DNA from 3 places in the Mycolicibacterium wolinskyi str. Jessa 2025 genome. Region 3 is predicted to be linked to each of the others. Evidence: riboswitches for the same ligand, from Rfam matches in the RefSeq annotation. Region 3 holds a riboswitch; each other region holds the start of a gene.
The links. A riboswitch is a leader RNA that binds a small molecule or an ion and turns the genes downstream of it on or off. The one in region 3 is predicted to bind cobalamin.
Positions count from the first base shown of each region.

Region 1: another riboswitch for cobalamin. It lies ahead of ACOI2T_RS03580 (ABC transporter substrate-binding protein); the one in region 3 lies ahead of metE (5-methyltetrahydropteroyltriglutamate--homocysteine S-methyltransferase).
Region 2: another riboswitch for cobalamin. It lies ahead of ACOI2T_RS34460 (ABC transporter substrate-binding protein); the one in region 3 lies ahead of metE (5-methyltetrahydropteroyltriglutamate--homocysteine S-methyltransferase).

Region 1 is NZ_CP185960.1:689,449-694,131, forward strand. It holds gene ACOI2T_RS03550 (type B 50S ribosomal protein L31) at 1-6, opposite strand, end outside; gene mrf (ribosome hibernation factor-recruiting GTPase MRF) at 3-1,187, opposite strand; gene rpmB (50S ribosomal protein L28) at 1,263-1,499, shown strand; gene rpmG (50S ribosomal protein L33) at 1,499-1,663, shown strand; gene rpsN (30S ribosomal protein S14) at 1,663-1,968, shown strand; gene rpsR (30S ribosomal protein S18) at 1,969-2,223, shown strand; cobalamin riboswitch at 2,193-2,357, shown strand; gene ACOI2T_RS03580 (ABC transporter substrate-binding protein) at 2,398-3,366, shown strand; gene ACOI2T_RS03585 (FecCD family ABC transporter permease) at 3,411-4,406, shown strand; gene ACOI2T_RS03590 (ABC transporter ATP-binding protein) at 4,403-4,683, shown strand, end outside.
Region 2 is NZ_CP185960.1:6,975,744-6,980,426, forward strand. It holds gene ACOI2T_RS34455 (class I SAM-dependent methyltransferase) at 1-407, opposite strand, end outside; gene ACOI2T_RS34460 (ABC transporter substrate-binding protein) at 404-1,378, opposite strand; cobalamin riboswitch at 1,490-1,676, opposite strand; gene ACOI2T_RS34465 (methyltransferase) at 1,835-2,923, shown strand; gene ACOI2T_RS34470 (TetR/AcrR family transcriptional regulator) at 2,930-3,517, opposite strand; gene ACOI2T_RS34475 (tautomerase family protein) at 3,571-4,029, shown strand; gene ACOI2T_RS34480 (zinc-dependent alcohol dehydrogenase) at 4,022-4,683, shown strand, end outside.
Region 3 is NZ_CP185960.1:2,348,429-2,353,111, reverse strand. It holds gene metE (5-methyltetrahydropteroyltriglutamate--homocysteine S-methyltransferase) at 1-2,207, opposite strand, end outside; cobalamin riboswitch at 2,337-2,566, opposite strand; gene ACOI2T_RS11715 (sensor domain-containing protein) at 2,618-3,277, opposite strand; gene ACOI2T_RS11710 (Rv2240c family protein) at 3,297-3,905, opposite strand; gene ACOI2T_RS11705 (MspA family porin) at 4,285-4,683, shown strand, end outside.

The DNA of each region.
Region 1 (4,683 bases), 1.7 Mb from region 3:
TTTCATTGCTGTTCTCCTTGATGGCGGCCCGGTGCGGCGGTCTCGCCGGCTCCGGGTTGGTCGTCGCACGGGTCCTCGTGCCAGTCCCCGAACGGGTCGGGGTAGTGCGCCCACTCGCCGGGCCTGCCGAGTTCGTCGTCGGTCAGCAGGGCGCCGCGTAACGCGTCGACGATGTCGTCGGGCCGGGCCCCGCAGATCAGGACCGTCAGGGATACGTGACGGTCGCCGAACCGGTCGTCCCAGTCGATGGCGGCCATCGCCCGCCGTTCGGGGTCGACGTAGGCGCGCTCGCTGGAATCCATTGCCGCCAGCCACTTCCCGGCGTTGCTGAAATGCATTCCACCGCCTGCGGATTCGATCCACATGACGTCGGTGGGCCGGTTCGCGAGCCAGGCTCGGCCACGGGTGCGCACGACGCCGTCGAGTAGCAGGTCGATGGCCGCGTGCAGCCGCAGCGGATGAAACGGCCGTCTTGCGGTGAATTCGACGATCCCGACCTCGCCGTCGCGGTCGAGTGGGGGCTCGCCGGCCAGCAGTGGATCGTGGGGAGAGGCGGCGCGGCCACGCCGGCTGTCGGGTTCGAGATGCGCGAGCGCCATCTCGACGCGGTCGCATCCGACCGTGATGCGGGCCCGCGGTGCCAGCCGGCGCAGCACCGCCAGCGTGGTCGCCTCCGGTTCGGTGAGCACCAGTACGTCGGCGAACTCGGCTTGGCCTACCACCACCTGTGCGGCCGTGCGGCCGTCATCGAGTTCGTCCTCGCCGACCGCCTGAGGCAGCCACGCCGAGGTGTCGACACAGCTGACGACCGCCTCGATACTCACGTCGCGCGCGGCCGGTCCGTCGATGTAGCCGGGGCCGACGCACACGTGGATGTTGTCGATCGCCCAACACACCGGCTCCGGCTCGAGCCACGGCATCAGTTGCACCACGATACGAGCGACGTCGCTGCGCCGGTGCAGGCGGCGGAGGAGCACGAGCAGGTCGTCGCGCACCGTGCAGGACACGCAGCCGTGGGCCAGCTCAAGCGGCCAGTCCGACGTGTCGGCCGCGGTGCCCACCGTCCGCAGCACCACCTGGCCGTCGTAGGTGTGGCGAACCAGCACGGTTCCCGGCTTGCGGCTCAACTGCTCGACGACGCGGTCGGTGTCGCCCTGGCCCGCCACCAGCACAACAGGCGTTCTCACCTGGCCTCCCGATTAACTATTGAAAACGATTATCATTATGCTTAAACAACGGTACCTCGAGGCGAAGGAGATTCAATGTCGGCCCACTGCCAAGTCACCGGGCGATCGCCCGGCTTCGGCAACACGGTGTCGCACTCACACAAGCGGAGTAGCAGGCGCTGGAACCCGAACATCCAGAACAAGACCTATTACCTGCCGAGTGAGGGGCGCCGGGTGCGGTTGCGGGTCAGCGCCAAAGGGATCAAGGTGATCGACCGCGACGGCATCGAGGCAGTCGTGGCCCGGCTGCGCAGTCGAGGGGAGAAGATCTGATGGCGCGCACCGACATTCGGCCGATCGTGAAGCTGAGATCCACTGCGGGAACCGGCTACACCTACGTGACGCGCAAGAACCGGCGCAACGATCCGGACCGCATCGTGCTGAAGAAGTACGACCCGGTGATCCGCAAGCACGTCGACTTCCGCGAGGAGCGCTGATGGCCAAGGTGTCCAAGATCGTCAAGAACGAGCAACGGCACAAGCTGGTCGCGCGCTACGCCGAACGGCGGGCCGAGCTCAAGGACATCATCCGGAATCCGGCGAGCACGAGAGAACAACGGGCCGCGGCGGTTTCGGCGTTGCAGCGACTTCCGCGTGACTCAAGTCCGGTGCGGCTGCGCAACCGCGACTCCGTGGACGGCAGGCCGCGCGGGCACCTGCGCAAGTTCGGGCTCTCCCGGGTTCGGGTCAGGGAGCTCGCGCATCGCGGCGAGCTGCCCGGCGTGCGGAAGTCGAGCTGGTAAATGGCCAAGAAGACTCCGCGAAAGCGCACGCCAGCAATTGAACTCAAGAAGCCGAGGCGCAATCAGCTCAAGGCTCTCGGCGTCACACACGTCGACTACAAAGACGTCCAACTGCTGCGGACCTTCATCAGTGAGCGGGGCAAGATCCGCTCGCGTCGGGTCACCGGACTCACCCCACAGCAGCAGCGACAGGTTGCCACGGCGATCAAGAACGCCAGGGAGATGGCACTGCTGCCGGTGGCGGGCACCCGCTGACCTACTATCGACACCGATAGGCGACTGCGGAACGTGGAAGCCGGTGTGAATCCGGCGCGGTCCCGCCACTGTGATCGCTCGGTCAGCGCGCTGACCGGCGAGAGCCAGACACACCCCGCAGTCGCCACCTCGCAAGCACTGGGGCGGATCTCCCCAGAGAGGATGGGAGAGCCCATGACCGGTCGTTGGATGGTCGTCGTGATGGCGTCATTGCTCTTGGCGTCGGGATGTGCCGGTAACGCCGCAACGCAGACCACAGCCGGCACTCCGCCGGGATTCCCGGTGACAGTGGACAACTGCGGCGTCACCACGACCTACGATCGGCCGCCGACCCGCGCGGTCGCCCTCAATCAGCATGCGATCGAGACGCTGCTGGCCCTCGGCCTGGAGAAGTCGATGGTCGGCACGTCCTATCTGGACGACCGGATCCTGCCGGAGTATCAGGCCGCCTACGACAGCGTGCCGGTGCTCGCCGAGGAGTATCCGTCCTATGAGGCACTGCTGGCGGTCGAGCCCGATTTCGTCTACGGCGGGTGGGACAGTGCCTTCGACGAGAAGGAGGGCCGCGCCCGGCACCGGCTCGCCGATGTGGGAATCGACACCTACCTCAACATCGAGGACTGCTCGTCCGAGCCCGCGACGATGTCCACGGTGGACGCCGAACTTCGCGGCATCGGACGGATTTTCGGAATCAGCGACCGCGCTGAGGAGCAGGTCGACCAGTTGCACCGCGACCTCGAACGGGCCGAGTCGAAAGTGCGGGGAGCCGCGCCCGTCACGGTAGCCGTCTACGACAGTGGTGAGGCGACGGTGTTCACGTCCGGCGGCAAGGGGATCGGCAACGAGATGATCACGGCCGCCGGTGGCGTGAACCTGTTCTCCGATGTCCCGAAGGTGTGGGCCGATGTGTCCTTCGAGCAGTTCGCCGAACGGTCGCCCGACGTCATCCTGATCTACGACTACGGCGATCAGCCCGTCGAGCAGAAGAAGAAGTTCCTGATGGGCCACCCCCTGCTGCAGCATGTCCCGGCGATCCGCGACGAGCGGTTCGCCGTGCTTCCGCTGTCGTCGGTGGTGGTGGGTGTGCGGATTGCCCGTGCAGTGGAAGCCCTTGCCAGGCAACTGCATCCGGAGCGGTTTTAGTGAGCCTTGCCGGCCGTCGCGGGATTCCGTACGGGTTGGTCCTGATGGCGCTCGCGGCGATGTTGGCGGCTGCGATGACCACGGGTGTCGCAGTCGGGTCGGTGCCCATCGCGCCGGGTGAGGTGTGGGCGATCGTCGCGCATGCCATTCATCCGGGACTGGCCGAACAGTCCTGGCCGGCAGTGCGCGAATCGATCGTGCTGGGCGCCAGGCTGCCGCGCGTGGTGCTGGCCGCGGTGATCGGCGCGGGCCTCGCGGCATGCGGTATGACGCTGCAGGCGGTGGTGCGCAATCCACTTGCCGATCCGATGTTGCTCGGGGTGTCCTCCGGCGCATCGGTCGGTGCGGTCGTCGTGCTGGTGCTCGGTGTGGGAGCCCTGCAGATCGTCACGCTTCCGCTCGCGGCGTTCGGTGGTGCGCTGGCCGCGCTTGTCGCGGTGTACTTCCTGGCCCGATCCGGCGGTCGGATGACTACGGTGCGGTTGATCCTGGCGGGCGTCGCGGTGGCCGAGGTGCTGTCCGCGCTGGCGAGCCTAATCATCGTCACGTCCGACGACCCGCACAAGGCGCAGGCCGCGGTGCGCTGGATGCTGGGCGGACTCGGCGGTGCCACCTGGCCGATGGTCTGGGTGCCCGCCGCGGTCGTATTCGTCGGTGTGGTCGTCCTTTTGGCGGTCACGCGGTCACTGAACCTGCTCTACACCGGCGAGGAGGCCGCGGCCTCGCTGGGCCTCGACGTGCACCGGTTCCGCGGCGCGATGTTCGTCGTCGTCGCGCTCATGGTCGGCGCCATGGTCGCGGTGAGCGGCACGATCGGCTTCGTCGGGTTGATCATGCCGCACGTCGTGCGCCTGCTGGTCGGCGCCGACCACCGCCGCGCCCTGCCCGCGGCCGCACTGCTGGGTGCCACGTTCCTCGTGGCGTGCGACATCGTCGCGCGAACCGTGGCCACGCCAGAGGAGCTTCCCGTCGGTATTCTCACCGCCCTCGTCGGCGGGCCGTTCTTCCTGTGGCTGATGCGGCGCAAGGCGCCGGCATGACGGCGCGGTGCTCGATCCAGTCGGTGTCGGTGACGATGCGCGGAAAGGCGTTGGTGCGCGACGTTTCGCTCGACGTCGCCCCGGGCGAGATGGTGGCGGTCGTAGGGCCCAACGGCGCGGGCAAGACCACCCTGCTGCGAACGCTGTACCGGGCCCAGCGACCCACCGCGGGGCAGATTCTCGTCGACGGCGACGATGTGTGGCGGCTCCCGGGCAAGCGTGCGGCGCAGCGGATCGCGGCCGTGCTGCAAGATATCGCAGGCGATTTCGAGTTGAC
Region 2 (4,683 bases), 2.8 Mb from region 3:
AGGGTATCGGGCATGAGCCAGTGCAGCGCCGTCGTCGACACGAAGGCATCGGGCGCACTGCCGCCGAGCGCCCCGGCGACGAGAGCCGGCCAGTTCTCGTCAGCGAGATCGGCGTCGAGGACCGTCACCCGGTCCCCGTAGACCGGCCGCAACGCCCGGGCCGCGATGTCGAGCAGCAGCGGGTCGTGGTCGACGGCGACGACCCTGGCGTTCAGCAGCGCATCGAGCACTCGCCTGGTCAATGACCCTGGCCCGCAAGCCAAGTCGACGACGACCGGGCTGTCGCCGCACGCGAGTTCCAACAACTCCACCATGATGCGGAACCTGCCCTCGCGGTCGGCGATATAGGCGGCCTGCTGCTCGTCCCACGATGCCAGAAGCGCGGCCGCGGATTCGGCGCCGCTCATTTGCCGACCACCCCGAGCGTGCGCAGCCCGGCCGCGACAGTCTCGATCGCATCGACATTGCGCAGCGACGGGTCCATCGCAGTGCCCGGCAACACGATCCACCGGCGTTCCCGCACCGCGGTCAACCGCTTGGCGGCCGGATCGGTTTCCAGGAACCGGATCTTGGCGGCCGCGCTGTCGCCGTCGTCACCGCGGGTCAGGTCGGCGAGGATGAGTACGTCGGGATCGCGTTCGAGGATGGCCTCCCACGAGATCTCGGGCCACAGTTGGCGGTTGTCGGCGAATGCATTCCGTGCTCCGAGTTCGGTGGTGATGATGCCCGGCGCACCGCAACAGCCCGCGATGTAGGGAGTCTTGGTGCCCGCGTACCACCACATCACCGTGACGCCGTCGGCCTTGAGCCCGTCGGCCGCGGTGGCCTTCCGGGCACGCAGCGACGAGATCAGCTGATCGGCCCGATCCTGGACGCCGAATATCTTTGCCACATCGGCAATCTCCGCGTACATGTCATCGAGCGTGAGCGGCCGCTGCTGGGCGGCGTCCTGCCCACCGCATTCGCTCGACGATTGATAGGTGGGCACGCCGAGACTCTCGAAGCGGTCCCGCGGGGCCACTCCCTCGTGGGTGAACGACCAGTCGAACGTCGCGTACACGAAGTCGGGCTTCTCCTTCAGAACACGTTCGAACGACGGGAAATCGCGACTCAGCACCGGCACTTTGGCGTTCTCGGCGGCAAGCTCGGGGCGGACCTCGTCGCTCCACGATGCGCTGCCGACCATGCGATCGGCCAGTCCGAGCGTCAACAACAGCTCGGTGGCCGGCTGATTGATCGAGACCGCTCGTTGCGGCGGAGCTTTCACCGTCACCGTTCGGCCGCAGTTCTCCACGGCAACGGGATAGCCAGCGGTGTCGCCGCCGGACGAGGTGGTGGTCTTGCCCGCCGATGAGCCGCACCCGGCCAGCAGCGACATGGCAAGTAGGAGAACGGAAATGGTGCGCGTGCGCTCAGACACGACGAGACCTTTCGATCCGGGACCCGATCGCGGAGTCCGTCCGATGGGCGGACCTCGCGCCGCAACCCGGCGACGAGGCCCGAGCCAGCAGGTCTTCGGACTCGGAATCATCCAGGCGGAGCGCCTTCCCAGCCCCGTCGAGGGGCCAGTGGCCGTTGCTCCGCCTGTCCTCCATACCGCTGCGCGTCAGTTCCGGATTCGCACCGGATTCCCTGACCCAATCGGGCTGGGTACGACTGGCTCGACCGGACCATACCAGCGCGCCGGATCGGGTGGGCGCCTCGGCGGCGCAGGTGGGCACAAAAGGCATCAGCACGCGTTAATGATAATCATTTTCATTAAGGCGTTGAACGCCACCCCTGGCAACTTTTCCGTCCGGCCGCCAAGACACCCGCGCTGCCCTACATTCATCCGGTGACTACCGCCAAGGTGCCTCCCGTCGGGCTGGTCCGCGCCACCGAACGCGTCCGCCATCACCTGCGCAGGCTCTATCAGCGCACGGCCCCGCCGCCCGCCGTGATGCTCGAGTTGATCCTGTCCGCCTGGGTCGCACAGGGCATCACCGTCGCCGCGGAGCTCGGAGTCGCCGACGCGCTGGCCGGCGGTCCGCTGCGCCCGGACGAGCTGGCCCGCCGGGTCGGCGCCGACGCCGATGCGCTGGACCGGCTCATGCGGGCACTGGTCAGCGAGGGGGTGTTCCGCCGGACGCGCGACGGACGCTATGCGCTCAACACACTCGCCGACAGCCTGCGCAAGGACGCTCCGGTGTCGATCGCGGCGATGGCCAGATTCGTGGGCTCGCCGCAGCATCGCGAGCACTGGAGCCACCTCGGCGACGCTGTACGCACGGGCGAAGCCGTCATCCCCAAGCTGCGCGGCAAAGAGGCCTTCGACTACATCGGTTCCGAGCCCGAACTCGCCGCGATCTTCAACGACGCGATGACGAGCATCTCGGAATTGGCGATCGCCCCGGTGGTCGCGGCCTACGATTTCAGCCGTTTCGCCACGATCGCCGATGTCGGCGGCGGGCACGGTCGGCTGCTGTCGGCCATCCTGGAAGCGACGCCGTCGGCCAGGGGTCTGCTCTACGACCTGCCCCAGGTCGTCGAAGGCGCCCCGGAGTTGCTCGGCAGGTACGGCACCGCGGAGCGGGTGCAAGTGCTGCCCGGGTCGTTCTTCGAACGCGTACCCGAGGGGGCCGACGCCTACATCTTGAAAAACATCATTCACGACTGGCCCGACGAACAGGCGCTGACGATCTTGCGCAACGTGCGCGCCGCCGCAGCACCGGGAACCACACTGTTGCTCATCGAGGGCGTCATCCCCGACCACGACCGCGAATTCATCGGCAAGTGGACCGACATGGAAATGCTGATCGGCATCGCGGCCCGCGAGCGTACCGAGGCCGATTACCGCAAGCTCTACGAGCAGGCCGGGTTCCGGCTGACCCGCGTGGTGCCGACGGCATCACCGTTCAGTTTGGTTGAGGGGCAAGCGGTCTGACGCCGTTCACCTCGCGGTGACGTGTGCGATGTGTTTTTTGAGCTGATCAGCCACCCGGTCCAGCGGTTCAATGCTCCGCTGAGCCCGGCACATCGCCACAGTGCCCTCGATCGCCGCGACGATGAGCGTGGCGGTTTCGACGGCATCGCCGTCAGGCGCGCCGTGCTCGCGCAACGCGTCGGCGAGTAGCGAGGTCCAATTGGCGAATGCGGCGGCCGCGGCGTCGCGGGGCTGGGCGCGGTCATCGTCGGGGTAGTCCTCGACCGCCACCGCAAGCACCGGGCATCCGGCACGAAAGTCGCTGTCCAGAACGATCTTCCGCCACATATCTGTGAAAACTCGCAGGCCTTGCACTGGCCCCGCGCGCATAGCCTCGCGCAGACCCGTAACCGTGAGGTCGTCGGCCCAGCGCACCGCTTCGGTGGCGAGTTGGTCCTTGCCGCCCGGGAAGTAGTGGTAGACGGATCCGAGCGGCGCGTTCGCATGCTGGGCGAGATGCCGCACGCTCGTGGCGTTCAGCCCGCGACGACGAATCATGTCAGCCGCGCCGGCGACCATGCGCATTCGCGACGATTCATCCGGTTCCCGGGTCATGCCCGCCCCCATCCTTGCTATGACGACTGTTCTAATCTAGCGTCACGGAATCTATGACAGTCGTTATAACGGAGGTCACCATGCCGATGGTCCAATTGACAATGCCCGCGGGCGTGCTCGGGCCCGATGCCCGCGCAACGCTCAGACGGACACTCGCCGCCACGCTGCTCCGCTGGGAAGGCGCACCCGACACGGCGTTCTTCCGAGCGCAGGCGTGGTCACGTATCGAGGAGACCGCCGTCGGAGCCTTCGGCGCTCTCGGTGACGACGCACCGCGGTTCCGCGTCGATGTCACGGTCCCCGAAGGGGCGCTGTCGGAACGGCGGAAAGCCGGTTTGGTCAAGGAGCTCACTGCGCAGGTGCTGACCGCCGCGGACCTGGATTCAACTGAGGCGCTGCGGGTTTGGGTGCTCGTGAACGAGCAGCCAGAAGGCACCTGGGGTGCTGGCGGTGCGGTCGTGAAGTTCGCCGAACTCAAGGCGGCGGCCCAGGCGCAGCGATCCGATGCGTGAACTCACGTTCGTCCGCACGGGACTGCTGCAGTGGCGCGAACGGCCCGAACCTCGACTACAGGACCCACGCGATGCCCTGGTGCGGCCGTTCGTGGCAGGCCGCTGCGACGGCGACACCATGCCGATCCACCGCCACGTCTCACGCCTCATGCAGGTCGGCATGCGGACCGGAATCGTCGACCCGATCGTGGCGAGCATCTGTGGGCCAGTGCCCTTTCGAGGTCCGTTCAGCATCGGCCACGAGTGCGTTGCCGAGGTCATCGCCGCGGGCCCGGACGCCGACGTCCGCCGTGGCGACGTCGTGATCGTGCCCTGGTCGGTGTCCTGCGGCGACTGCGTCAATTGCCGGCGCGGGATAACCGCCAAATGCTCGACCACCCGGACCGGCACACTCGCAGCGTTCGGTTTTGGCTCCGCCAGCGGACCGTGGGGCGGCATGGTCGCGGACCTGCTTCGTGTCCCGTTCGCCGACCATATGCTGGTCAAGGTCCCTGCCGAAATGGATCCCCTGCGGGTCGCCGCCGCCAGTGACAATCTTTCCGACGCGTGGCGTTGCGTCGCTCCCGCCCTCGACGCCCGCCCGAACGGCCGCGTGCTGATCCTCGGCGGCGCCGCTCAGAGTATCGGCCTGTACGCCGCAGGACTCGCGGTGTG
Region 3 (4,683 bases):
TCGGTCGTCCGGGTCTTCAACCCGCAGTCGGGGTTCACCCAGAGCCGTTCAGCGGGAACCGCTTTGAGTGCCTCTCGAAGCGACGAGGCGATTTCATCCACGCCCGGTATGCGTGGTGAGTGGATGTCGTAGACGCCCGGGCCGACGCTGTTGGCGAAACCCGCAGCGTTGAGATCGCCGAGCACCTCCATATGTGAACGCGCCGCCTCGATCGAGGTCACGTCGGCATCGAGATCGGCGATCGCCCCGATCACCTCGCCGAACTCCGAATAGCACAGATGTGTGTGGATCTGGGTGGCGTCCGCGACGCCGGACGTGGCCAACCGGAACGCCTCGACCGCCCACTCGATATAGGCCCCCTGGCCTTTTGACCGCAACGGCAGCAGTTCGCGCAACGCGGGTTCGTCCACCTGGATGATCGCGATGCCCGCTGCTTGCAGGTCTACCGTCTCATCGCGGATCGCGAGTGCCACCTGAGCGGCCGTATCGGCCAGCGGTTGATCGTCCCGGACGAACGACCACGCCAGGATGGTCACCGGTCCGGTGAGCATGCCCTTGACGGGCTTGTCGGTCAAGGACTGTGCGTACGTGATCCACACGACCGTCATCGGTTTCGGCCGGGCGACATCGCCGTACAGGATCGGCGGGCGTACACAGCGGCTGCCGTACGACTGCACCCAGCCGTTCTGCGTCGCGAAGAATCCGTCCAGTTGCTCGGCGAAATACTGCACCATGTCGTTGCGTTCGGGTTCCCCGTGCACGAGCACGTCGAGTCCCAGCTGCTCTTGAAGCTTGATGACATCGGCGATCTCGGCCCTCATCCGGCGCTCGTATTCGGCCGCGTCGATCCTGCCGGCCCGTAGGTCGGCGCGAGCGAGCCGAATGGCCGACGTCTGTGGGTAGGACCCGATGGTCGTCGTGGGCAACGACGGCAGCCGCAATCGGTCGTTCTGAGCGGCACGACGCACATCAGCAGGTCCACGCTCGGCGCCCGACGCCCTGATCGATGAGATGCGCGCGCGGATCTCGCCGTTGTCGAGCCGGGGATCGTTCTTGCGCGACGCGATTGCGCCGTTGGACGCCGCGACCTCGGCCGCGATCGCGTCCGGTCCGTCCTTCAGGCCGCGCGCCAGCACGACCACCTCGGTGACCTTCTCGGACCCGAACGCCAGCCAACTACGCAGGGCGTCGTCGAGTTGCGGCTCGGCGCCGAGACTGTACGGCACGTGCAGCGTCGAGCAGGATGTCGAAACGGCCACGCGGCCGGCGCATTCCGACAGCGCATCCAGACTGCCCAGCGCGGCTTCCAGATCGGTGCGCCACACGTTGCGGCCATCGACCACGCCGGCGACGACGAGCTTGTCGGCCAGCTCCGGCACGGCTGCGACGGCTGCGGCACGCCCGGCCACGAGGTCGACCCCGATCGCCTCGACCGGCGTACGGGCCAGTGCCGGCAGCACGTCGGCCAACTCGCCGAAGTATGTCGCGGCAAACAGCGCGGGGCGGTGCGCGAGGCCGGCTAGCCGCGCGTACGTGCGCTCGGCCAGTTCGGCACCGTTGTCGAGGATGTCGGTCACCAACACGGGCTCGTCGAGCTGCACCCACTGCGCGCCGTTGTCCGCGAGCAGCTCCAGCAGCTCGGCGTACACCCCGACGAGCTCGTCGAGCCGGTCGATCGGCGCACCGTTCCCCGCCTTCGACAGCGCCAGGAAGGTAATCGGTCCGATGACCACGGGACGTGCCGGAATATTGTGTGCCGCGGCTTCTTCCAACTCTGCGAGCACCTTGGCGGGATTCAGCGCAAAGGTGATCTCCGGACCGATCTCGGGAACGAGATAGTGGTAGTTGGTATCGAACCACTTGGTCATCTCCAGTGGCGCGATCACATCGGTCCCGCGAGCCGCGGCGAAGTACCGGTCGAGTTCGTCTGGAATCACCGCGACCCGAGACGGCAACGCACCCAACAGCACTGCCGTGTCCAGTACCTGGTCGTAGTAGGAGAAGGTGTTCACCGGGACCGAGTCCAGGCCCGCCGCGGTTAGCGCGCGCCAGGTTTCGCGGCGCAGACCGGCCGCGACGGCTTCGAGCTCGCCGCGGTCGATGCAACCGGCCCAGTATTTCTCGACCGCGCGCTTGAGTTCGCGGTTCGGGCCGATGCGAGGTGACCCGAGAACGGTGGCGGTGAACGGTGTAGCGGTTGTGCTCATGACGACGTCCTTCGAACTGCGACGGGATGGTCACCGCCAGCGGACGCCCGAGCCGAGCACGGTCACCCGCCACGAGCGGACCGCGTCGGCCACACGCCCATTCCACGAGGCGATGAACCACCGGGCGCGGCGCGCCCGGTACAACCGGCAGGTCTTCGGACTCGCAGGCACGCACGATGTTCGTGCACCTAGTGGCCGTCGCTTCCCAGCCGCAGTGTTCTGCGTGCCAGTGCTGATGACGGCGGTCGTTCCTGCATACCGCTGCGGGACAGTCCCGGATTCTCACCGGGTTCCCTCTCACGTCGCACCTCTTCAAGCGTGCGACGCTCGATGTCGACACCGGCCGAGGCCGGCATCGACAAACCAGCTGCGACGACCAGGTTACTCGCCGTCGCCGGCGCAGTACCGGCTCACCTGCGCAGCGACGCCTTGATGGTATCGGCGACCATCGCCGCCTGAGTGACGGTTTCCGACGCGGGTTTACAGGCCTGGACATCGATGATCACGTTCGCCTCGACCGCCAACACACGCTGGCATGACCGCGCCTGCACACCCGTTCCACGCGTGAACGGCATCGACAGCTCGGTGTCGGTCTCCGCCAGCGCCCCACTCTTCCACTTGGGTAACTGCTGACCGTTGAGATTGATGTTCACGTTGTGGTCGGCGCACTTCGACCACCGATCGGCCGACTCTCGATAGAAGTCACGGGCATCCTGCTCGGACGGGTAGGAGACCACCGATTGGACGACGAGGTTGTCCCAGTTGTCGGTGTCCGGTGAACGCAACAGCTGCTGACGCAGCGCGTTCCACCCGTCGCCGTATATCGCCGCCTCGTTAACCTGCCATACCCCAAGACAATTGAGGTTGGGCAGCAGATTGCGGTGATCACCCATCGTGGTCACCATCGGATGCGACGTCATCCCGGTGGTCGCCATCAGGGTGTTCATCTGATCGGTGCTGAGCAGCAGGCCGTTGAGGTCGGCGTCGCCGACAACGGTGGGCTCCGCATCGACGTTGCCGTGGCCCGCGCACCCGGTGAGCATGACAAGCAGGGCAATGAAGGCGGTCACACAGCGCAGCAGGCGGCGCTCAGGCATGCGTACCGGCCAGCGCGCACGCCATCTGGGCATTGTGGGCATCGTCGTTGAGTTCGCTGGCCGTCACATTCAGCGTGTCCCCGCTGCCCCGCAACCCCATCTTCAGCAACAGCTTGGTCGCGTCCACCGACCAGGCACGCATCGGGCTGGCGATATCGGGTGACAACCCCGGTGTCCCAGCCGCATTCATCGCCTTCGCAGCCGATTCCCGCAGTGCGGTACGACCGCTCACGTTGGTGGTATTGACGATCGGGTCCGAGTAGTCGGGACGGGTGCTGCCGTCGATCGTGTCCGCGAAATCCCCGTAGAACACCGATGCGTTGTCCAGCGCCTCGGCGAAAAGTGAGCACGCCGCGACCGCTGCCGGGCTGGCGTCACCGGCAGACACCGGGCCCGCGGCCATCGGATCGGGCGCCGGAGCCGTCGGATCCGGAACAGCCACCGGTGCCGCGGGTGCTGCAGGCGCGGGGGCAACCGCGCCCGCCTCGGTCTGGACGACCGCGTCGGGATCGGCAGACGCCGTTGGCCCCACTGCGATTCCGATGCCCAGTGCGACACCGAGCACCGCCAGACCTCGCCCACACAGGTTTGACGACCTCACCTAGTCCTCCAAAAATCCAACTGCCAGCACGCAATCGGGCATCGCCGGCCATTGCTCCCATACCGTCGGCGCAACATGTGTCTCAAAGGTGAACGACCGGCAAATGCTCCCGCTCCACCTGCCGTCCATTGCATGTCCGGGGCCTGGCACGCCACAGTTGAATGTATTACGTTGGTGCGCAGTCAATTACCAGGAAGTTCACAGTTTCCGGAAAACCCTGCCGGATGGGAATGTGGCGCGATGTGTTGGCGCTTTGTTCACCGTTTCGAAATGCGATCAGTTCATGATTCGTCGCGACAGATCCCTTGAATCCCTTGGCTTCTCCGAAGTTGTGTCGGCCCCAGCGGATTCAGTCCCCATGAGAGGCGCAAGTTCACGCATGTTGAATCGTTTTGCCAAACTGGCTGCAGTCTGCATGTTGGCCCCGATCGCGGTGGCCCCGCTTGCGTCAGCCGAACCCGTACCTCCGCCACCGGATCCCGCAGCGCCGGTCGCCGCACCGGCACCGCCTGCGCCGGACACCGGCGCGGTGCCGTCGGCCCCTCCGGGCGTCCTCGATACCCCCGACGGCTGGCACGTGACCGTCGCGGGCAGCAATGAGAGCCAGTTGCCGGTGGCGCCGTTGACCACCGCGGTGTCCTCGCGCGAGTACCTGGTGGCGGGCACGTTCACCGGCACGATCACCGGTTCCGGCAAGACCAAACTGACCGGTGGGACGCTCGAAGCCGGCCAGCAGATCGGCTGCGGAATTGTCTCTGACGAGACCGAGATCAACCCG